4 regions of the Paenibacillus sp. FSL W8-0919 genome follow, and region 3 is predicted to be linked to each of the others. Evidence: riboswitches for the same ligand, from Rfam matches in the RefSeq annotation. Region 3 holds a riboswitch; each other region holds the start of a gene.
What was found. Region 3 has a riboswitch for cyclic di-AMP ahead of NST44_RS10120 (TrkH family potassium uptake protein). Riboswitches for the same ligand answer to the same signal wherever they lie in the genome.
Positions count from the first base shown of each region.

Region 1: it holds a riboswitch for cyclic di-AMP, as region 3 does, so the genes downstream of both, NST44_RS03335 (hypothetical protein) here and NST44_RS10120 (TrkH family potassium uptake protein) in region 3, are expected to answer to the same signal.
Region 2: it holds a riboswitch for cyclic di-AMP, as region 3 does, so the genes downstream of both, NST44_RS04650 (C40 family peptidase) here and NST44_RS10120 (TrkH family potassium uptake protein) in region 3, are expected to answer to the same signal.
Region 4: it holds a riboswitch for cyclic di-AMP, as region 3 does, so the genes downstream of both, NST44_RS04995 (ubiquitin-like domain-containing protein) here and NST44_RS10120 (TrkH family potassium uptake protein) in region 3, are expected to answer to the same signal.

Region 1 covers NZ_JBBOPV010000001.1:781,516-787,477, reverse strand. Annotated here, with positions in the region: gene NST44_RS03345 (serine hydrolase domain-containing protein) at 1-44, shown strand, start outside; gene NST44_RS03340 (proline dehydrogenase family protein) at 320-1,240, shown strand; cyclic di-AMP (ydaO/yuaA leader) riboswitch at 1,809-1,983, shown strand; gene NST44_RS03335 (hypothetical protein) at 2,113-2,523, shown strand; gene kdpF (K(+)-transporting ATPase subunit F) at 2,679-2,756, shown strand; gene kdpA (potassium-transporting ATPase subunit KdpA) at 2,788-4,467, shown strand; gene kdpB (potassium-transporting ATPase subunit KdpB) at 4,490-5,962, shown strand, end outside.
Region 2 covers NZ_JBBOPV010000001.1:1,090,437-1,096,398, reverse strand. Annotated here, with positions in the region: gene NST44_RS04670 (hypothetical protein) at 177-470, shown strand; gene NST44_RS04665 (4a-hydroxytetrahydrobiopterin dehydratase) at 579-893, shown strand; gene NST44_RS04660 (c-type cytochrome) at 1,009-1,365, opposite strand; gene NST44_RS04655 (GNAT family N-acetyltransferase) at 1,526-2,026, opposite strand; gene NST44_RS04650 (C40 family peptidase) at 2,407-2,880, opposite strand; cyclic di-AMP (ydaO/yuaA leader) riboswitch at 2,885-3,024, opposite strand; gene NST44_RS04645 (hypothetical protein) at 3,362-4,189, opposite strand; gene NST44_RS04640 (M1 family metallopeptidase) at 4,201-5,962, opposite strand, start outside.
Region 3 covers NZ_JBBOPV010000001.1:2,289,117-2,295,078, reverse strand. Annotated here, with positions in the region: gene NST44_RS10125 (potassium channel family protein) at 1-304, opposite strand, end outside; gene NST44_RS10120 (TrkH family potassium uptake protein) at 321-1,649, opposite strand; cyclic di-AMP (ydaO/yuaA leader) riboswitch at 1,725-1,871, opposite strand; gene NST44_RS10115 (CPBP family intramembrane glutamic endopeptidase) at 2,163-3,851, shown strand; gene uvrC (excinuclease ABC subunit UvrC) at 3,823-5,937, opposite strand.
Region 4 covers NZ_JBBOPV010000001.1:1,162,532-1,168,493, forward strand. Annotated here, with positions in the region: gene yabG (sporulation peptidase YabG) at 1-679, opposite strand, end outside; gene rsmA (16S rRNA (adenine(1518)-N(6)/adenine(1519)-N(6))-dimethyltransferase RsmA) at 816-1,700, opposite strand; gene rnmV (ribonuclease M5) at 1,702-2,250, opposite strand; gene NST44_RS04995 (ubiquitin-like domain-containing protein) at 2,479-3,669, opposite strand; cyclic di-AMP (ydaO/yuaA leader) riboswitch at 3,946-4,159, opposite strand; gene NST44_RS05000 (TatD family hydrolase) at 4,370-5,137, opposite strand; gene NST44_RS05005 (HD domain-containing protein) at 5,297-5,962, opposite strand, start outside.

The DNA of each region.
Region 1 (5,962 bases), 1.5 Mb from region 3:
CGGGGCTGAAGCCGATTACGGGTCAGGCAAGGGAAGGGCAGTAATGAGGCTAGGCGCTCCCTCAAGTGCAGATTGGGGCGTGAACCATAGAATTGCTTGAAGCACAGCCGTAACGTCAGCAATGAACAAACGCGCTTGGACGCTCGGAGATTTCTCCGAGCGTTTTTTAACGTGTGTTTCTTTCCCTTCCGAAGTCGCTTTTCCATTTTAGCGGAAACTCCCACCAAGCCGAAGGAATGTCCTCTTCGCATGATGCGACCTTTTTTGCATATGAGTTAAGGTAGAGCGCATTTTACTCCGAGAAGAGGGTGAGGCATGCATGGACGGGACCGAGCTTTACCGGAAAGTCGTGTTGACGGTGTCGGGGAACCGGCTGGTGAAATGGCTTTCGATTCGTTACGGCAAGAAACTAGCGGGCAGATTCATTGCGGGAGATACGCTGGAAGAGGCACTCGATGAGATCGAAAGGCTGAACGGGAAGGGAATCCTGGTAACGCTGGACCATCTGGGAGAGGGCATTACTTCGCTGACGGAGGCTTCGGCCTACCGGGAGGAGTATATTCGGCTTGTGGAGGGCATCGCCAACCGGGGAGTGCAATCGAACGTATCCCTGAAGCCGACGCAGATGGGCTTGGCGCTCGACCCGCAGGCAGCATACGAGAACATTAGAACGGTGGTCCGGGCGGCCCAAAGGCATGGCAACTTCGTACGGCTGGACATGGAGGACTCGCTATTCACGCAGGCCACGATCGATATGACGCTGCGGCTTCATAAGGAGGGGCTGACCAATGTGGGAACGGTCATCCAGGCCTATTTGTACCGGTCGGAGGAGGACGTCCGGATGCTAATGAAGGAAGGGGTGAAACTCCGGCTGGTCAAGGGAGCTTATAAGGAGCCGGGAACGATTGCGTATCAGAAGAAGCAGGAGATCATCGGCAATTATAAAAATTTAATCAAGCTTCAGCTGGACCAAGGAGCCTATACCGCTGTCGCGACCCACGATAACAACATCATCGATTGGGTCAAAGTATTTGCAGAGCAGAACCGGATCAAGAAGGATGCGTTCGAGTTTCAAATGCTGTATGGGCTGCGCATGAAGGACCAGGCCCGGCTAGCGCAGGACGGTTATCGAATAAGATGCTACATGCCGTACGGCACGATGTGGTACCCGTATTTTACCCGCCGCATTGCAGAGAAGCCGGCCAATCTGATGATGGTGCTGAGGAATATGTTCAAGTGATTGGGAAGCGAAATACCGCTGGCGATTTCGGTGGGGAAACGGTTCGAAAGGTCGGAAAAAGTAAATTCCGATTTGTGGCCGTTATTTTCTGAAAAAACGTGAAAACAGCGAAGGAAAGCGCGTACATTTGGGAATGGCATTCATTATTGCCATTCCATCGCCTTATATCGCTTTATTGCTAAGAAATGGCGAAATAGAGAGGGATATCGAGTATGGAGAAGATAATCGGGGATGAAGAGGACTTTCCGGATTGCACCTGTTCCATAATACGTTACACGGGTTTTCGTCTGCATTTACTTCCCGAATCGCCGGTCGTATGATACGAACTATGAATTGACCGGATGATTTCCGGAAGCTGGCAGGGCGGCCTGATACCGCCGTGGAAGCCGGCCAGTGTGGGAGCTGCGGCCTTCCATCGGAAAAAAGCGCGTATGCCGGAGACCGCTATGGGGTCCTTCGGCTCGTACTTGCGTCAAGTGCCTCTCACCGCTTGACCCTCGGCCGGGCCGCTTTGACAGTTTTCGAAAACATCAGGGTCAACCATTAACCGAATACATGCAGCTCGCTAGATTCATTTTCGCTGAGTCCTTGAATGAAAAAGGAGCGGGGGAACCAATCGGGAGACGCGATTTCGCGCGTTCTCTCCGGGGTGAATCCCATAGACAAGATAACGGTCTATGGGTAGGGCGACTCTCACGCCCGAATCCGTCAGCTAACCTCGTAAGCGTATCGAGAGAGGCAACGATTGTCGTGACTTGACGAAGCCGCGGTGTTTTTCGCCGTGCCTTTAGGAAGAAGCCGCGGGAAGAGTTCTTCTCCTCCCGAGGCTTCTTTTTTGTTGCCTTCTCCGACGGACACGAGGAGGAGAACGTATGGAAAAAAAGCAAGACACGATTCTGATATCCGCGCCGACCAAGGCCGGAGAGGCATTCATCCGCCAATTGCTCTTAAGGGAGATCCCGTTCGCCGTTCTGGCAAACAACCCTGCAGAGGGGGAGAGGGCGAGCAGGCTCGGATGCAAGGATGTCATCATGCTCGACACGAGAGACGAGCAGACCTGGGTGCTTCCCGAACGGCCGATCGGCAAGGTGTTTCTGTTCGAGAACAGTTTGAACCTCTGCTGCCGCTACTTGCGAATATGCCGGACATGGACCTCGGCTTCGATCTATGTTATTACAAATTCCGGCAATCCGAGACTGATTTACAGAGGGCTTGGCGCGGATGTCGTGCTGCACACGAATCATGACCGCGTCGATTTCCTGATCGCCGCGCTTTTAGACTAGCTACCGGAAAGAGCTGTTTTTACGGCTTACCGCCAAGGAGGGATAACAATGCAGGATGTATATATGCTGCTTCTGCTAGGTGCAGCCTACGGGCTGTTCCGGCTGTTCATAAGCTGGTGCGGCCGCGTTATTCAAGAATCGGAGGGTGACAGGCCATGACGCTGATTTTGATATTGACCGCTGCGTTATTTTTATATTTGGTTTATGCGCTGATTCATCCCGAAAAATTTTAGGATTCCAACATAAAGGAGGAAGCCGCTTATCATGGGCATCGTACAAATCGCCATCGTCATCCTGGTTCTGCTGCTGCTCGTCAAGCCGCTTGGAACCTACCTCTATCTCGTGTTTCGCAATGAACCCGGCGGCACGGACAAATGGTTCTCCTGGGCGGAACGCCCGATATTTGCCCTCATCGGACTCAAGGAACGCAGGGGGATGAGCTGGAAGGGCTATGCGCTCAGCTTCCTGCTCACCAATATCATCCTGGTCGGAGCAGGGTATGCCATCCTCCGTTTTCAACAGGTGCTGCCGTGGAATCCGAACGGCATCGAGAACATGGAGCCGACGTTGTCGCTCAATACAATGATCAGCTTCATGACCAATACGAACTTGCAGCACTATAGCGGGGAGTCGGGCCTCTCTTACTTTTCCCAGATGGCCGTGATCATGATGATGATGTTCACGTCCGCCGCCACCGGGCTGTGCGTTGCCATCGCCTTTATCCGGGCCGTGACGACGAAAGGCGCTACGGTCGGCAACTTCTTCGAAGACTTCGTGAAGGCCATGACCCGGGTGTTTATCCCGGCGGCCTTCCTTATTGCCATGCTGCTGGTGGCACTGCAGGTGCCGCAGACGTTAAAGCCGACCATGAGCGTAACGACCCTTTCGGGATCAGAGCAGCAGATTGCGGTCGGCCCGGTAGCCGCGCTTGAATCGATCAAGCACTTGGGAACGAACGGAGGCGGCCATATGGGAGCCAATTCCGCGCATCCGTTCGAGAATCCATCCCCGTTGACGAACGTGATCGAAATATTGTGCATGTGGAGCCTCGGGGCTGCCCTGCCCTATACGTTCGGATTGTTCGCCAAGAGCCGCAAGCAGGGCTGGATCGTGTTCTCTGTCATGATGACGCTGTTCATCGGTTTTCTATCCCTGAACTATGCGGCCGAATCAAGCGGGAATCCAGCGCTGAACCGGCTCGGGATTGATTCGTCCCAAGGCAGCATGGAAGGCAAAGAGGTCCGCTTCGGCATTCCGCAATCCTCCTTGTTTACGACCGTCACGACGGCGGCCACGACCGGATCGGTCAACAACATGCACGATACCCTGACCCCGCTTGGGGGCATCACGCCGCTAGCGCTAATGATGCTTAATTCCGTCTTCGGCGGGAAGGGCGTCGGCTTGATGAACATGCTCATGTACGCGATTCTGGCCGTATTCCTGGCCGGGCTGATGGTCGGACGAACACCCGAATTTCTTGGCAGGAAGATTGAAGCGAAGGAAATGAAGCTGATCGCCGTCGTGATCCTGGTGCACCCGTTCATCATCCTGGCACCGACAGCGCTTGCGTTGATGACCGATGCGGGTCAATCAGGCATTACGAACGCAGGGTTCCACGGCATCTCCCAGGTGTTGTATGAATATACGTCTTCGGCGGCGAACAACGGGTCCGGGTTTGAAGGGCTTGCCGATAACACGCCGTTTTGGAATGTAACAACCGGTCTGGTCATGCTGCTCGGCCGTTATATTTCGATGATCGCATTGCTGGCGGTCGGCGGATCGCTGATGCGGAAACAGTGGGTGCCGGAGACCCCAGGAACGTTCCGTACTGATAACGGGTTGTTCGCCGGCATTCTGATTGCCGTCGTGCTGATTATCGGCGCGCTGACCTTTTTGCCTGTACTGGTTCTCGGGCCGGTTGCCGAGCATCTTACGATTCGTTAAATAGAAGAGGTGACTTAGGACAATGAATAACCCCAAACAACGTTTAATGACCAAAGCGATGGTCGTTCAGGCGCTGAAGGACAGCGTTGTGAAGCTGAATCCTGTCTTGATGCTGAAAAATCCGGTCATGTTCGTGGTGGAGGCCGGAACGATCGTGGTGCTGCTGATGACGCTGTTTCCGTCCTATTTTGGGACGGAGAGCAGCATCGGCTTCAATCTGACCGTGTTCCTGATCCTGCTCTTTACGCTGCTGTTCGCGAATTTCGCGGAGGCGATGGCGGAAGGGCGCGGAAAAGCGCAGGCCGATTCCTTGAAGCAGTCCAAGAAGGAGATGACGGCCAATAAAGTAACGGAAGGAGGCGGCGTTACGGTAGTTCCGTCGACCGAGCTGCGAAAAGGGGATATCGTCATCGTGTCCCAAGGCGAAATGATACCTGGCGACGGCGAGGTTATCGCGGGACTGGCATCCGTCGACGAATCGGCCATCACCGGCGAATCTGCGCCGGTGATCAAAGAGGCCGGTGGCGACTTCAGCTCGGTTACCGGGGGCACCCGCGTGGTTAGCGATACGATCAAAATTCGGATTACGAGCGATCCGGGAGAATCGTTTCTGGACCGGATGATCTCGCTTGTTGAAGGAGCCTCCCGACAGAAGACGCCTAACGAAATTGCGCTTAACACGCTTCTGACCGTACTGACGCTCATCTTCCTGATCGTGGTGGTGACACTGGCGCCGATTGCGAAGTACCTCGGCATCGAGCTGTCGGTTCCGGTGCTCATCTCGCTGCTTGTCTGCCTCATTCCGACGACGATCGGCGGTCTGCTGTCAGCGATCGGCATTGCGGGGATGGACCGGGTCACCCGGTTCAATGTGCTGGCGATGTCGGGGAAGGCGGTAGAAGCAGCCGGGGATATCAATACGATGATTCTGGATAAGACAGGAACGATCACATTCGGGAACCGGATGGCCAGCCGATTCATTCCGGTGGGCGGCGAATCGCTGGCTTCCGTTGCCCAGTGGGCGGCCGTTAGCTCTCTGCTGGATGAGACGCCCGAGGGCCGTTCCGTGCTGGAGCTGATGAAGAAGGAAGGATATGCCTTCGATGAAGGGGTGGCGTCCTGCGCCGAGTGTGTCGAATTCAAGGCCGAGACGCGGATGAGCGGCATGAATCTGAAGGATGGCCGGAAGGTTCGCAAGGGAGCGGTGGACGCGGTGAAAGCTTGGGTGCAGGCACAAGGAGGAGAAATCCCCGCAGATCTGATCCCAAGCAGCGATGCTATCGCCACCGAGGGCGGCACGCCGCTGGCGGTTGCCGTCGACGACCGGCTCTACGGCTTGATCTACCTGAAGGATACGGTGAAGCCGGGCATGAAGGAGCGGTTCGAGCAGCTGCGCCGGATGGGCATCAAGACGATTATGTGCACCGGCGACAATCCCTTGACCGCAGCGACGATCGCCCGCGAGGCGGGCGTCGACGAATTCATTGCGGAGAGC
Region 2 (5,962 bases), 1.2 Mb from region 3:
CGTGAGAAATAAATAACGAATCCATTCGTTTTTAGCGGCTCTTGCGGCGAACCGCGCGCCTTTACGGGGCGTTATCCTATTTATCGTCAGATCGGGCTTTTTTTTTTAGTTGTAATTTCCGGTATAATAGAAGGAAGAGTAATCGAAGCTTAGCATGGCAGGAAGGAGTGATGGAGATGGGCGTAAAGCACGGAAGGGATTACGGCGAAATTCTGACCGAATTAACGGAAGCCGTTGGGCGTATTCCTGACAGCTATGTCTTCTTTGAAATGGATCCGGAGGATTGGGGCAGGCTGGAGGATGCCGAGCAGGCCGAGGTTCATGAGGCGCTGGCGGAGGATCTGTTCTATGCCTTGGGCACAGAGCCGGTCATTACGGTCGGCAGCGGGGTTGTCATGCATGATCGGATGAATCATCGGATACATATTTTGATCGGTGAGGAAGAGCTGGCATTCGTAGCGCTCGTGTAAGCCAGGCAGGTTATCAAGGAATGAAGCATGGAATAAAATAGATGGAAAGAAGCCCTAAGGACGTAACAATCGGCTTATGAAAGGTTTTTTTCGGGGAGGAATATAATGATGCTTTATACGCAGCAGGAAGTGGAGGCTCATCTAGAGAAGCTTGAAGGCTGGGAATTTGAACAGGGGAGATGGATTGTACGAAAGTACACCTTTTCCTCCTTCATGAAGGGAATCGCCTTTGTTGATGAGGTGGCAGCGATTTCGGAAGCTTTCGGACATCACCCCTACATCACCATTGATTATAAAACGGTGACGCTGCGCCTGACGTCATGGGATGACGGCGGAATAACGGCCGTCGACATCAAGGAGGCCCAGCAATTTAACGAAGTTTATGAGAAGAGCCGATCCAAGGATCTGAAGGATCCGGAATAGGCAATGTAGATTCGGGCAGCTGCAGAAGCGTTAGGCCCGAGAATTAAAAAACACGCTTGGATCCAAACAGCAGTCTGGGGATCCAAGCGTGTTTTGCGTAATAAGAGCTGATGGATTATTTTTTCTCAGCAAGGTAGAGCGCGATGTTTGCAATTTCCTCAGGCTTCAGCTGATCCTTAAAGGAAGGCATTCCTTTACGTCCCTTGGTAACTACGTTAAAGATTGCGTTCGCATCCATATGTCCGCCTACTTGATTCAGAGCCGGACCTGCACCGCCCTGGAGCTGATCGCCATGGCAGGAGATACAGCTGGCTTTCAATGTAGCTTCAGCCGCAGCGGCATCCAAAGTAACCTCCGGCATGGTTGGCTTCTCTTCCTGCGCCACCTGCTCCTTGCCTGGAAGCGTAAACATCAGCGCAATAGCCAACGCACATGCGACGAAGAACAGTCCGCTCATGATCCATTTTTGCATCGTCATATCGTCCTTTCTATGTATACTGCACTTTTGCACTTGTCTTCATTATAAACCAACATCCTTACACATCATAGCCAGTTGTGACAAAAAAAGCAATGTTCAAGCCTGCCTTCATAAAAAGTACACAAAATTGTACTTTTTCATATAGACAAGACTACTATTCCTCATTGGCCATCGGGTCATACACCATGCAATAAAAAGGCGCCATGCCCGTCGGCGTAAGGCGTTCGTACGTATCGGCAATGTAAAAGCCAGCCTTCCGGTAAGTCCGGATAGCCCGTTCATTCCAGGTAAGCACCTCAAGATCAATCTCGTCCGAAGGCCGGCGCCGCTTCGCCTCATCCACAATTGCCTGCACGAACCGTTTACCCATTCCCCGGCCGCACCAATCAGGCCGCATGCCCAGGCCTAGACGCGTAACGCCTGCCATAGGGAAAAGCTGGGCAAACCCCCAGAGCTGATCCTGCTCATCCAGCACGGACAGGTATTGCTGCAGGCGGATGCCGGGATCCCCGAATTCCACCCCTAGTCCCTTCATCTGCTCCCAAGGAAGAAAGCCATATATATTATAGGGCGGGGGATAGGACCAGGTGCAAATTTCAGCGGCATGGGCTTCCTGCATGACCACGGTATGAAACGAGGGTAAATTCGCCTCCATCTAAATACTCCTCTCATTCAAAACAATTCCGTTAGAGAGAGAATACATGCTGCTGAGCGGGATTGCAAAGATAATAGCGCAGGGGGAAACGAAACTGAAGCTAAAAAATTTTCGATTGTTTATTCGTATTGCTGTTTAGGTTAATTCTGGAAGGGTAAATAAAATGTAAGCGCTCGGATTGGCCGAATCTTGTTGGTGGCTTTGAGCATACAGAATGGAAAAAATATTTTTGGATTTTCCGAAAAACATAGAACTTTTCCATGGCCAGAAACGTTATAGAGGTATAGACGAAAAATTATAGAAAAAAAGCCGCTGGGTGAGATCGGCACATCTCATGCTCCAGGGCTTATGGACATTCAGAAAAATTACGGTACAGTCAATTAATTGTAGTTCACGGCAAGGGACTTGTACGTGCTTTGGCTCATGATTCTCTTCGCGCCTACATAACGCTTCGCGTAGTAGCTCTGGCTGAGCGGGCTAACGATGACGCCGCGCGAGGAGGAAGAATGGGCGAACTTCCCGCCACCGACATAAATGCCAACATGGGAAACGCCTCTGCCGGAAGTATTAAAGAATACGAGATCCCCGGCCTTCAGGTTGCTCTTCGATACCGCGGTACCTACCTTGTATTGTGCTGCAGAAGTGCGCGGCAGGGTGAGGCCCAGCTTCTTGTAAATATAGCTGGTGAATCCGGAGCAATCAAAACCCTTTGTAGTGGTTCCGCCGGTTTTATAAGAGACACCGATGGTTGGTTTGATAACGGTATTCAACTTGGAATCCGCGAAAGCGCTACCGGTTCCAATCGTGAGCGCAAGGGCCAAGCCTAAAGAGATGGCTGTTAACTTCTTCTTCAAAACAAAAAGCTCCTTCCATTGCCTGCGAGGTTAGCTTAAGGGTTCGGTTGAAGGTCCCCTATGATCCCTCTCTAGCGAGATCAATTCACCCAAAACGGATCCCCCGCTTCCCGTATGAAGACGGGAATTCGGCTTTTAAAAGATGTCGATGAACCCAATATGACGTTCCAACATGTTAACATGATGACAATAGTTACAATAAAAATGACAAAGTTGTTACTAACATATTCGTTATTTTAGCAGAGTATTAACAATTTGGCAAACGAGGAAAGTTGTTTTTTTAACAAAAATCCCTGTCCACATTGAAGTGGGACAGGGATTTTGTATAAATATGGGAGGGGAACGTTGAGGATTCCGGTTGGATGTAGAAGTTATCGTTCGAAATCTATCCTTTTCGGAGGCTGCTTTAGCTTCCGGTTACAAGCTTTTTACCACATTTAAACGATGTATGGTTGTTAATGAAATGTAACTTTTGTAACCGTTATGGATTTGAAGCTACGGACGCTCTCCATAAATGATATTGGGAAGAAATTCCCCATATTTGGAAGAGCCCGTTCAGGAAATAGGAGGCTTGCTGAATGATGAGTCCGATTAATCCCGCCCAGAACAGGGACGCCGAGCTGAACAGCAAGAGAATGACAAATGCGGCTCCACCAACAGTAATGGACAGCAGTACGGCCGTTCCCAGCTTGCGTATGAGCGCCGTGACGGATGCGATCATACCGAGCTCTCCGGTATGCCCGAACTGCATATACAGCAGCACAAGGCGAATAACATAGGTATAGAGGAACCAGGCCGCCACGTAAGGCAGCACCCGGAGCAGCTGGGAAGGCTCCTGAATGGAGCCGAGCAGTGCCGGAAGAGCCTTGGGAATGATCCAGTAACCCGGGGCAACCGTAAGAACAAGCTCGATGAGATAGAACACCGTTACCGATTTCCAATGCTTCCGCATGCCGATGAAGAAGAACAGACCGCGTTCGCCACGGGCCTCCTGGTGGAGGTTGTAGAAGATGCCGGCGCGAATCAGCGGGGTAAGCACCATGCGGACGAGGAGCAGAGCGGCAAGGATCCAGCCGTAGGTATGAACCGTATTGCTGAGTGACAAGCTCATTTCGCCCTCATAGAAGAACAGGAGGCGGCTCAGCTCGTTAGGAGCCGGATCCGGGTACCGCATCAAAAGCGGGACGACGGCGGATTTCACGAGCCTGTACAGACAGTAGCCCCAGAGAAGACGGTACAAGAACAGTAGAATGGAGACGTATAATTGATCTTTAACACTGATCCAGCCTTGGCCTGCATAGCTTTTCATGTGCTCCCCCCTCACCACGACATGCTGCCGAACAGCGTCTCCACGAGCTTGGTAATACCGAGATTCCAACGTGTAACGACTTTCGGATCCATGCCAGCCTTCATATAGTTATTCATGTGTTTATTCTCCAGCATGATGGTATATTTCGGATCCACCATGGCCCAGGCGAGCGGTGTATGGTATTCCAGCGTATAAGTTACTTTGCCGTTCTTGCCGCTCCATGTTCGCTCAACAAGCTTGCCATCCTCAAAAGCGAACACAATCGGCACATCGGTAACATCGCCGCCCTTGCTCGTGATGTTTACGGTCGAAACAAACTGTGGGTGCGCTTGTGAGCCTTTATTTTTGGTTTTGATCTGGTCGATCGCGATGTCAGCCATTTGGCTGCCGTAAACGTACTGATCGAAATACGACTGCCATGAGGACTGGGTAACCTGTTCAACAACCTTCTGGAAGTCCGTCGTTGTCGGATGCTTGAAGCGGAATTTTTTGGCGTAGGTCATCATGATTTTATCCATCGTCTTGGATCCGACTTGTCGCTCGATGCCCTGGAGCACCAGCTTGCCGCGTGTATAGACGTTGAGTGCGTAATTTTCATGCGAGCTGTATTTCCAGGACTCCATCTTAAGCGGTTCAGGCGACGTAATGGATGCGCCTTGCGCTGCGGTATTGGATGTAATTCCGTACTGCTTCTCCATGACCTTCTCCTCGGCATAGGAAGCAAAGGCCTCGTCCAGCCATGCCTCTTCGAATTCGTTATTGGCTACGATGCCGTAGAAATATTGGTGGGCGATTTCATGGATGACGGTCCGCTCCAGCTCATATCCGGGCGAGTCGTTATTGGCTCCGAAGGCGGTGACGAGCGTCGGGTATTCCATGCCGCCTGCACCGTTGCCGGAATAAGGCGGGACAACGATGGATAATGTGGAGTACGGATAGGAGCCGTACCATTTGCCGAAAGAGGACAGCGCCGTTTTGGCTGTATCAAAATAACGCTCCTTCAAATCCTTATGAGCAGGATCAAGGTACAGCTTGATCCGGACGCCAGGGATACCCGGAGCGGAGTAAGCCTCTTCCGCCGTCACGAAGTTCGGCGAGGCGGCCCAGGCGAAGTCATGCACGTCATCCGCATAGAATTGGTAAATTTTCTCGCCATTTGCTTTCTGCGCAGGCTTGGTCGGGAACCCGGTAGCGGCTACGATATAGTCCTCGGGTACACGAATCCGAACGCTATAGATGCCGAAGTTCGAGTAAAACTCCGAATTGCCGTGATACTGATGTAAGTTCCAGCCTTCCTGGGTTCTTTCCCGCGTGCCGGCAGGCTCGTATACCGATATCTTGGGAAACCACTGGCCAGCCATGACAAAATCCTCGGTCCGGCCCATGCGCGCGAAAATCTTCGGCAGCTCTACCTCAAACTCCAAATGCAGGGTTATACTCTCTCCGCCTTTTACAGGCTTGGGCAACCGGAGTTTGGCAAGACTTTGATCTTTGATGTTCCCGTCATCCGGCTGAACAAACTGCAGTCGTTGCGTCAGGCCCAGGCCCTCGGTCGTTTTCACGTTCGTAATCTTCATCGACCCATAGCCGTTCTCGGGCATCGGATCGGATCGAAGCCTGCCTCCGGACTCCTTCATGAACGTCGTTTCATCGGATGCAAAGGCGTTCGGGTATAAATGGAAGTAGAGCTCATTCACGCTTCTTTTGCCAGGATGGGTCCAGGTGACGGTCTGCTTGCCTTTCAGCTTGTTTTGTTCAGGCTCGTACCTTACA
Region 3 (5,962 bases):
TCGCTTTGGCCACGACGGTCGATACGCCAAGCTCCTTGAGCAGGATGGCGGACAGAATGCTCATCTGGATATCGTCTCCGATCGCGACGATCCCGCAGTCGAAGTTGCGGATGCCGAGCGATTTCAGCATCTCCTCATCCGTAGCATCGGCGACCACCGTATGGGTCAGATACTCGCTCATATCCTCGACGACCTCTTCGTTCCGGTCAATGCCGAGAACCTCATAGCCTAGTTCCATTAGTTCCAGTGCCAGACTCGAGCCGAACCGCCCCAAACCGATCACTGCAAATTGCTTTGGTTTCATGTCTCTCCTATACTCCTTATCCAATAATCATTTTGCCTTCCGGATGACGATACAATTCTTTACCCTTTTTCGGACCGAGTGCATAAGCCAGCGTCAGCGGACCTAGACGTCCGGCAAACATCGTTAAGCTGATCAATATTTTGCCGAACACCGTCAAATCCGGCGTTAATCCCATCGACAAGCCGACGGTACCGAAGGCCGAGGTCGTTTCGAATAGAATCTCCAGGAAATCCGCATCCTCTGTCGTGGACAGGATCATGGATACCGTCAATACGAGCAGCAGCGCAAGAAGCGCAATCGTTAACGCCTTTAAGACCCGCTCCTGAGCGAGGCGAAACCGGAATAAGACGATGTCCTCACGCCCTCTCATCATTGCGAATACGGCCCCTACCATCACCATAAAGGTTGTCGTCTTGATTCCGCCCCCGGTCGATCCCGGCGACGCTCCGATAAACATAAGTATAATAATGAAAAATTGCGTAGCTTGCCTTAGGCCGCCGATATCAATCGAATTCGCGCCCGCTGTTCGCGGACTGACCGATTGGAAGAACGAGGCGAGCACTTTACCTCCCCCGTCCAAGGAGCCCAGCGTTAACGGATTGGTGAACTCAAAAATAAATATGATGATCGCCCCGATGAAGATCAACGCCCCCGACATCGAGAGAACGACCTTGGAGTGAAGCGACAGCTTCCTTTTTTGACGGAAATCGATCAAATCGGATAATACAACGAACCCGATGCCGCCGGATATGATCAACAGCATGGATACGATGTTTACCAACGGATCATCGACATAATCCGTGAGACTATGAAAATCACCGAACAGATCGAAGCCTGCATTGTTAAACAGCGAAACGGAATGGAACACCCCAAAATAGAGGGCTTTTCCAATAGGCATATCCCATGCCCAGCGCAGTGTAAACAGTACGGCAGCGCACGCCTCGAAGGTCAAGGAATAGATAAACACCCGCCGGATCAAACGAACGATCCCTTCGATGGAGGACTGATTCATCGCTTCCTGCAGAACAAGCCGGTCCTTGAGCGATATCCTCCGCTTGAATACCAGGGCGAACAGGGTTGCCATCGTCATAAACCCGAGCCCGCTGAGTTGAATGAGCAGAAGGATCACCGTATGTCCGAAAGCACTGAAGCTTGTGCCTGTATCCACGACAACAAGCCCGGTCAGACAGACGGCGGAAGCCGCCGTAAACATGGCGTCAATCCCGCTGATCGGTTCGCCGGTCCTGCTGGATACGGGCAGCATGAGCAGAATGGTACCGACCAGGATCGCCGCCGCAAAACCGAGCGCAAGGATCTGCGGAGGTGACAGCTTAAGCCACTTCATTTTTGAGTTCAAAGTTTCACCTTCTCCAAAAAAATCAAAGAAAAAAGACACTGGAAAACAGTGCCCTTCACGGTCTGGTTCCTGTGCAACAGCCTACGAGGTTAGCTGACGGATTCGGGCATTATCACAGGCCGCCCTATCCATGATCCGAAAGAGATCATGAAATTCACCCCAATTACATGGTTCCCCCGTTCTCATTACGAAATTCGGCTGGTTTATTCGGTTCCTTGAAGCATGATGTGATTATAACGCAATCCGGAAGCGAACCCAACGTCGTTTTTTTACCAAAAAGTCTTTAAATGAGCGCGAATTGGGCATATTCAAGAGTACAAGGATATGGTTCTCTAACGTTTTCGAAACCTTTCATTCATTTTCAGCGTTTTATTTCATTATTGGCCCTTTGGGATAAGCAGGGCTTGTTCTTCATATGTATGTTATATTGACTCTATGATCCGCTTTTTGCGGGGCCGGTTATTCATATCGGAAAGCACTAAAATTAAGAGGAGGAATTTCATGAACCGTGCCGAAGAGCCCCTGAAGCTGACGCCTAACCTAAAGAAGCTTATCGCACCGGCCATCATCGGTCTGATCCTGTTTCTTATATTCCAGGTACTCCCATCCACTTCCTTCGAGTCGACCGATACGCCCTATCCGCAAATCATTTCCAAGGATGAGGCTGCGCAAGCGGCGTCACGGTTCGCTCGCGAACGTTTAGGGTTTCCTGCTTCCGAAGGGCAAGACCCCCTTGTTACATACCAGTCCAACTCCGAGCTGTACGGATATTTGGCCAAGGAAAAGAAGCTAAAGGAGTATAACAAGAATTACGAAGCCAAATACCCATATGACGTATACCGCGTCCGCTTCACCTTGCCGGGTGGCGATGCGCTGAACGTGGATGTGCATATGCAGAATGCCGGCATCGCGGGATTCTCCTATGATTCCGCCCGCTCCAGTTACGACAGGATCGAGCTGAATCAAGGGGAGGTCCGGAAGCAAATGCTGCTTCTGGTTGAGGAAGGCATGACGCTGGCCGAGAAGCAGGCGCTCGCGGAGCCGTGGCTCAAGTGGGCCGGATACGATGCGACGCAGCTGCAGCTTTCTACCCGGGAAGGCGAACCTAAGCTGAGATATACCGTCACGGAAGCCGCCATCGGGGATTCGAGGCTGCAGCTGGAGTTTACCTTTGAACATGGGACACTGCGTTCCTTCGAGCCCGCGTTCTCGGTTCCGGCAGCGCATGCTGCCTATGTGAACAAGCAGACGCAGGATGCAACGCTGCTGACGCTGGTCGGGTACGGTTTGTTTACGCTTGTGCTCGGTATCCTGGCCATCGTCTACAGCGTCAAGACCAGAGCCTATACCTCGTTTAAGCGCGGTATCCTGCTGTCCGTCCTGTTGTTTGTCATCCAGATGCTGAATACGTACAACCTGGTTCCGGTCTTTAAGGCACAAGGAATGTCCGAGACCGGCATCATCGGGATGATGATCTTCTACGCCATCTACTCCCTCGTCTTCTCCGCCCTGCTCTATTTCTCGCTTGTCGGCGGAAGCGGTCTATGGCGAAAGGAAGACGGGCTTAATCCGTGGCCGCGTGCCAAGGAGCCCGGGTACGGCCGCTATGTCTTGGAAAGCATGAAGGTGGGCTATTTGTGGGCCCTCATTCTGCTCGGCATTCAGTCCTTGATCTTCATCGCGCTCGGCCTGACCTTGAACACCTGGTCCACGACCGATGCCTCGCAGTCGCCTTACAACATGCTCTATCCATGGCTGTTTCCGCTGATGGCTTGGCTGGCAGGCATTTCGGAGGAAGCGGTATACCGGCTGTTCGGCATTAGAATGGTGAAGAAAATCGTGCGCAGCACCTTTGTCGCGAGTTTGATCACCTCGATCATCTGGGCGCTAGGCCATACGCTGTATCCGATTTACCCAGTCGTATCCCGCCCGATTGAGCTGGTCATTATCGGCCTGCTGTTCAGCTATATTTTCCTGAAATACGGATATATTGCGGCCATGTTCTCGCATGTCGTCTTCAACAGCATTCTCATGGGAATCAGCCTGGTCATGCTTCAAGGGGCCCCTAATGTGCTAATCGGCCTGTTCTATATGGTGCTGCCGGCAATCGTGGCTTACGTGATCTATCGCTTGAATCCAACAAAAAAAGAGAAGCCGTATGTCACGACTCCTCATCACGAAGGGCATTGAGTATATCTGTAGCTAATTTTTCACCGATCGAAAGGGGCTTAAAGTCTTCGACTGAAGCCTCTTTTATTTTTTTGATCGAGCCGAAATGCTTCAGCAGCAGCTTCCGCCGCTTCTCGCCGATGCCCGGGATCGAGTCCAGCTTGGACGAAACCATCGATTTGCCGCGCTGCTCTCGATGGAAGGAGATCGCAAACCGGTGGACCTCATCCTGGATGCGCTGAAGCAGGTAGAACTCCTGGCTGTCCCGCGGCAGGGACACCGGCTGCGGCGGATCGCCGACCATCAGCTGCGCCGTTCTATGCTTGGCATCCTTCACAAGCCCGCAGACCGGAATAAACAGTCCCAGCTCATTCTCCAGCACATCGATCGCAGCCGATATCTGTCCCCTGCCGCCGTCGACCACGATCAGGTCCGGCAGCGGCAGATTCTCCTTCAGCACCCGCTCGTACCGTCTCCGGATGACCTCACGCATCGTCTCGTAATCATCCGGCCCCTGCACGGTGCGGATTTTGTACTTCCGGTATTCCTTCTTATCCGGTTTCCCGTTTGTAAACACGACCATCGCCGAAACCGGATTCGTTCCCTGTATGTTCGAGTTGTCAAACGCCTCGATCCGGTTCAGGGATTCGATGCCGATCACTTCGCCGAGATTGGCCGCGGCAATCGATGTCCGCTCCTCATCTCGTTCGATTAAGCGGAATTTCTCATCCAGCGCAACCTTTGCATTTTCAATCGCCATCCCGACCATCTGGCGCTTTAAGCCGCGCTGCGGCACATGCACCTTAACGCCGAGCCATTCCTGCAAGGCGGCTGCACCTCCGGCGGCGTCCACCAGGCCGGCAGCCTCCGCCCGCTCGTTCTCGGCTTTTGTCGCGGCGGCCAGACGTTCGGCCTCCTCCCCTTGCCCGGGGCTTTCCGGACCGCCGGCCGAACCTGAGCCGGACGGGTCCTCAGCGACTGCTAAGGCAGGCGATCCAGCGGTATCGCCCTCACCGGCGCCTGGGGCCAGGCCGCTCTCGTTGGAAGCAGCGGCTCGGCTGCCTGCTCCCTCCGATATCGAATCATCCTTGGCCGCGATGCTGTCTTGCGCATCGGAGTCGGCCTCCTCGATCAAGACCGGCCCCGGAAGCAGGATTTCCTGCGGCACGGCAGGGTTATCGCTGTAGTACTGCGCGATGAAGGACATGAAGTCGCTGTGCGCGTCACCGTAGAACGGAAAAATCGACTTGTTGCGCTGCACCATTTTCCCCTGGCGCATATACAGAATTTGCACGCACATCCAGCCCTTATCCACGGCATAACCGAAGACGTCACGGTCCCGGGTGTCGGTTGTGGTGATCTTCTGCTTCTCCATCAAGGTGTCGATATGGATGATCTGGTCCCTCAGCTCCTTGGCGCGTTCGAAATACAGGTCCTCTGCGGCTTCCTGCATTTTGCGCTGCAGCTCCTTCTTGATCTCTTCATGGCCGCCGCTTAGAAAGGAGGTGATTTCGCTGGTGATCTCCTCGTAGGCGGTCTTCGGCACCTCTTTCACGCATGGAGCCATGCATTGGCCCATATGATAATACAAGCACACCTCTTTCGGCATAACCCCGCATTTGCGCAAAGGATACATGCGGTCGAGCAGCTTTTTCGTCTGTTGGGCGGCATAGGCGTTCGGGTAGGGTCCGAAATACTTGGCTTTATCTTTAAGCACCCGGCGCGTTACTTCCAGGCGTGGATGCTCTTCGTTCGTAATTTTTAGATATGGATAGGTTTTGTCATCCTTCAGCAGTACATTATATCTTGGCTGGTGCGTTTTGATCAGGTTGCACTCCAGGATGAGCGCTTCCATATTGCTGCCCGTTACGATGTATTCGAAATCGCGGATTTCGGCCACCAGCATCTGGGTCTTGCCGTTGTGACTGCCGGTAAAATAAGAGCGCACCCGGTTCTTCAGCACTTTGGCCTTGCCGACATAAATAATGGTTCCTTCCCGGTTCTTCATCAGGTAGCACCCGGGCTGGTCGGGCAGCAGCGCCAGCTTGTGCCGGATATTCTCCAAGGCCTTCTCCTGCTCCTGCAGTTGTTTGCCGAAGTCGTCCATCTTCTTCCTCCTCTCCAAGAAGATT
Region 4 (5,962 bases), 1.1 Mb from region 3:
GCGAGCTCGCAAAATTGGCTCCTGCCTGCAGCAGCGCTTCAAAATGCGACTGGCACGCTCCAGCCACGATAACCAAGGTATCCAGGTTCCGCTCATATTGCCGGGCCACCTGGATCGCCGATACGAAGTTATGCGAATTTTTGTAGCTGTCCAGACTGTATAAATCATACGGCTGTCTTCGCTTAAGAACCCCGTCATGACCTGTAATCACGACGATATCGGGTCGAACCCGCGGAAGGAGCCGATACAACGTATCGGCCATCGCCGATTCATTCACATAATGGCCTTCCGCAGGGACCCGAAGCTGGTTATAAAGCGCCATGCTCTTCTTCAGATACTGGGGATCCCCGTCCAGATGCAGGACCTTGCCCGGAACGTCGAAATATCCTTTAGCAGCCTGCGGGCCGCCGTTATTCCTAAGGCTCTTCAGCTGCCGCTCACTTTCTTCCTGTCGGCGCTTCTGCAGGCTCTCCAGCGTCTCATTCGCCTTAATCTGTGCCTGCTTCGTTCGCTCGCTTACGGCGGGATGCGGTACCTGGATCAGGTCATCGGCGGGAGCGTCGGCCAGCAGCCGGAATTCCGTGCCTTTGATGACGATAAGATTATGCCGCAATCCTTCTACCCGGAACGTTACATCGCCGCCGTAGGATTTACGAACGACCAAGTCTCCCAAGTTCATCACAACATCACCCCTACCCTATGGTATGGGCTAATGGAGCCATTGGTTCGTCATGGCGGCAATTTTCCCTCAGGCGGCTTGCCTTGACCTGATTGAATATCCTAAAGCCATGAACAGACCACACTTCGTTCCGTTTCTAACGAATCCCCGCCTCAAACAGGACATTGCTCAGCCGTGCGTACTCCTCGATGCTCAGCGTCTCTCCCCTGCGCTTCGGATCGAGCCCCGCTTCCTCCAGCAGCTGCTCCAGCCGCTCGCGTCCTTCATCGGCGAAGAACCGGCTCTTCAGGTTGTTGGCAATCGTCTTTCGCCGCTGGGCGAATGAGGCTTGAACCACCTCGAAGAAAAAGGACTCATCCTCAACCGAAACCGGAGGCTCCTCCCTTACCGCGAGCCGAATGACGGCCGATTCCACATTGGGCTGCGGGATGAACACGGTATGCGGAACGATGCAGACGAGCTTCGGCTCGCTGTAATATTGAACTGCAATGCTGAGGCTTCCGTAATCCTTGCTTCCCGGCGCTGCGGCCATCCGCTCGGCGACCTCTTTCTGAATCATGACCACAATATTCTCCAGCGGCAGCTTCTCTTCCAGCAGTTTCATCAGAATAGGGGTCGTCACGTAATACGGCAGATTGGCGACAACGCTTACCTTCCCCACCTCCGCGAAATCCTGGCGGAACAGCTCGTGCAGATCCACCTTAAGGACATCTCCATGATGAACTTTAACGTTATCGTAAGGCTCCAGCACTTCCTTAAGAATCGGAATCAGGCGCTGATCGATCTCTACTGCGGTAACGGCTCCGGCCATCTGAGCCAGCTTCTCTGTTAACGCCCCGATGCCGGGACCGATCTCAAGCGCACCTTTCTCTTTATCAAGGCCGGCCGCCTCCACAATCTTGCCCAAAATATTCTGGTCGATCAGAAAATTCTGTCCCAGGCTCTTCTTAAAGGAAAAGCCATGGCGGGCAATGATCTCCTTCGTGCGTCTAGGTGTCGATATATCTTCCATCCGGTTCATATCAGCTTTGGCCTCCCTCTTCCAGCTGCGCAAGCGCCGCCAGAAACTCTTCACGCGATATTTGAAACATCGCCATACGTTTATGGAACTGCTTGGAGTTGCAATACCCGATACCCAGGACATTTCCCATGAACATTCTCCGGGCTGCAGCCTCCGGATGAGCCGTCAGCCCCGCATCGATCATATCCTCCAGGCTGATCTGACTCTCCGCCCCCTCAAATGAGGTGTGGACGCGATCCAGGGCATGACGTATAGCCTCCGGAGATGCGTTCTCGACTCCGATATCGCCCTTGCGCGTCGCATCCGCCTCCGGTATGAAGGCGTGCTTGCAGCCGGGGACATGACGGTCGATGATCTTGCGAATCCGTTCCCCTGCATGATCGGGGTCTGTCAGGATAATAACCCCCCTGCGCTCCTTCGCGAGGGCAATACGGCGCAGCGTATGCTTATTAATAGCAGAGCCGCCGGTCTCGATCGTGTCGGCATCCACCGCACGCTTGATCGCTACCGTATCGTCCCTGCCTTCAACCACAATTACTTCTCGGATCATAACGTTCTCTCTTCCTTCCCAAAAGGACACATACCGCCTGTCCGACCGTTCTCCTTGAATCGGCATCGGCTGAAACCATACGGCGTATTTTTTACATGATGGCCCCAAAAATGCGACCAATACGCCGCAAAACAAAAGAAGAGGAGTTTCTCCTCTTCTTCATTATGATCTATTATAAGCTAAATTCGTTAGCATTAGAATGGCAATGTCATTAGAAATTGGGATTCATTAGTTCAAATCAGGCTTTACGGGACCGATCACATAAACGGTGCGCCCCGATTTCCGGCCAAAGTTCATGGCCGCTTTCAGCGAATCGTAATACACATCAATTTTATGTCCCTTAATCGCTCCGCCGGTATCCTCTGCACGGCGGAAGCCAATGCCTTCGATGTACACCCACCAGCCGATCGGAATGATGCTCGGATCAACTGCAATCGTCCGGCCCTCGGTTACCCGTGTTCCGGAAGCCGTGCGGGTTCCGATTCCCGCCTGCTCAGCGGAATATGCGGTCATTGAAACATTATTCAGCACTTTCTGGTATTTGAAATCAACACCCGCTCTGGAGATGACGTTATTCTCCGTCGCTTTGGCGGTGGATACCTTTCTAGTGCCCGTAAGCTTCGCTGGGGCAGACTTCACATTTGGAGTCGCTGCCGCTTGAAGCACGACAGGCTTCTCTACCTTCTTCGTGCCTACGGCAATAATTTTGTCCTTCGTCTTACGCTCGACCTCTTGCGAGACCTTCGTCTTGGATACGAGCTTGCCGTTATGGTACACCTTCTCGTAGTGATGAACGAGAACGCCCGGCTCGCCCCGCTGAATGACACGGTTATCACCGCGCTCCAGCGACGGATCCGCAGTCTTGATGACGCGGAACTCACGGTTCTCCTTCTCCGATACGGTCTGCTTCGTAACCCGAACGATTTGAATGTCCATATCACTGGTAAGCTTGGTGTCCTGTGACGGCTTTACTATATCTTCACCCTTGATCGTAATGCCAGCTTCTTTGAGTACACTATCGACCGTGTCCTGGGTCGTGAATATGGTTTTGGTGGTGCCCCCTACTGTTACTTTAACTGGGATTGCACGGTCAATGATAATCCGGTCCCCATCCTGGATCGTCCCGTTTAAAGGCATCGAGACCTGATCCTGCGGATTCAGCGTGATCGCTTGCTCATCCAGCAATTCCTGAAGCAACGATCCTCTGGTTTCTACCGTGGTTACGCGGCCATCGACCACAATTTGAACTTGCTTGCCCGATTGATCATGGATAACCAGCGATACGAGAAGTGATACCGTAACAGCCCCCATGGCGCCGAGCATCATCAATTGACGCAAATTCTCATGCTTCCATCGCAATGCGTAAGACATGCTGGATGATTGTGATTCATGGGTTTCTTCAGGTTGAAAAATGCCCACTATTCCATCCTCCTTCATAGTCCCGCCGTCTTAGGTAACGCATGAATGCCTTTGACGTGACTATAGCAGTTATTCTCGCAAGGCGTGCTGCTATCTATCTAACGCCCTGCGTCAATCCCCGTCTTCCCGTTCACCACTAGGAATCACCTCCTGTTTACCAACAGTATGACGACACCTTCTCCAATATTCAAAAATAAAAGAAGCCAGCGTGAAAGAGTACTAGAGGCTCTAACGTGGCTTCCTGATGATTGAAATCATGGAAATGGTATGCACGAGAATTCCCCTCTTACTTCGCTTACGGAGTTAGCTGTCGGGTTCGGACGTAAGAGAGACGCCCTAGATCCGGTCGCCCGCTCATGGCGAGGACCTTCACATTCACCCCAAAGACCCGATAAAGAAATCATATACGGCTCGTGCACGACAGTTTACCATGCACGGCAGTATCGGTTCCCCCGTTCCCCAGACTTCGGAGATTAAGCGAGACGGTTCATGAAATATGATCGCTGAAGTTTCAGCTTGCAAACTTGCAGCTTCTTATCACTGAAAAGATGATATCCTGTTTCCATGCAGGTTGTAAAGGAACAATCAAGCACATTTTTTGATGTAAATGGTTAAAAAATTGTAAAACAATCGTCTTTTCAGGTTAAAAAACTTTAATTAATCGCAATTCCTCACTATTTCATCGCTTTTGCTCCCGTTTTCACGAAATGCCAAATCGTTCCAGGGCATTTTTAGTGGTAATTTGGACCAGTTCATCGAAGGACATGCCTCGAATTTCGGCTGCCGTCTCGGCCACCAATTTCACATAAGCGGACTCATTTCGCTTCCCTCGGAAGGGGTGTGGTGTCAGGTAAGGCGAGTCCGTTTCAATGAGCAGACGATCGAGCGGAACCTTGGCCAGAACCTCCTTCGGCTGCTTGGCGTTTTTGAACGTGATCGGCCCGCCGAACGAAATATGAAAGCCCATATCCAGGCATAGCTTGGCCGTTTCCCAGCTGCCTGAGAACGAATGCATCACGCCGCCAACCTCATGAGCCTTCTCTTCCTTCAAAATCTTCACGATATCCTCATGCGCATCACGATTATGAATTACAATCGGCATACGGAGCTCCCGGGCCAGTCCGATTTGGCTGCGCAGCACCCGGTGCTGCACCTCCTTCGGAGACGTATCCCAATGATAATCGAGGCCGATCTCCCCGATCGCAACGACTTTCTCATGACTGCAGAGTGAAGCGATCCATTCCAGGTCGCCCTCCTCCATCGTGATCGCATCCACAGGATGCCAGCCTACCGCCGCATATATAAAATCATACGTCTCCGCCAACTTCATCGTGGTCGGAATCGTTTCACGATTAAATCCGATATTGATCATCCGGCTGACGCCGGCTTCAAGCGCCCGGGCAATGGTTTCCTCCCGGTCCTCGTCGAATTGGGGAGCATCCAGATGGGTGTGTGTGTCGAACAGCATATTCTCTCCCACTCCTTTCTTGTCGATCCTTGATCGTATCTTATCCAGCATAATCTTTATCATTCAGTTCTATGGTTGTCCATTATCAATGCCTCGTGCGTCCGGCCTTGAACCAGGTCCATCCATGATCCAAGCCATGGTCCATCGAATATAACGGACTCATCCCTGCCTGCGAAATAAATCCGCAACTTCGGCCGGCATCCGGTCAAGCAGCGGCTCTACCCTCTCCTCTGGGTAATATAGATAATTCCGGCCCTTATGGATCCCGCTAATGGAGCGTACGATATCGGACACCTCGGAAATTTCCCGAAGTTGGTCATGCCGGTCCAGCAGCAGAATTTGCTTCTCGTTCAACGGCATGCCCGAATGAAACTTATCATAAGGAAGATCGGTCGGAAAATCAATCTCCACATCATACGCGGGATCAAGACCCGCCTCCCGAAACGCCTGGCGGATGGCGTCGATTGTCTCCGGATTGCCGGTGTCGATTTCTATATATTTATAGAGCTTCCGATGGATGAATCGGCCGCATAATTCGCTAAGGAGCTGGTCTTGCTCGGCCGTCCATTGCAGAAACGCCGTTTGAATGAGCGCCTCATCCAGCCGCAGATACTCCTGAACGGTCAAGCGGCCTTCGAACAGAGCCGGCAGCGGTTCGATCATGAACTGAAACGCATACCCTGCTTCATAGAGCTCCTTCGCCCGGCGGAAAATCTGGCGCAGTATGATTTCCGAGCTTCTTGTTACCGGGTGGAAATACACCTGCCAGTACATTTGATATCTGGACATGAGATAATCCTCTACGGCATGCATCCCCGATTCCTT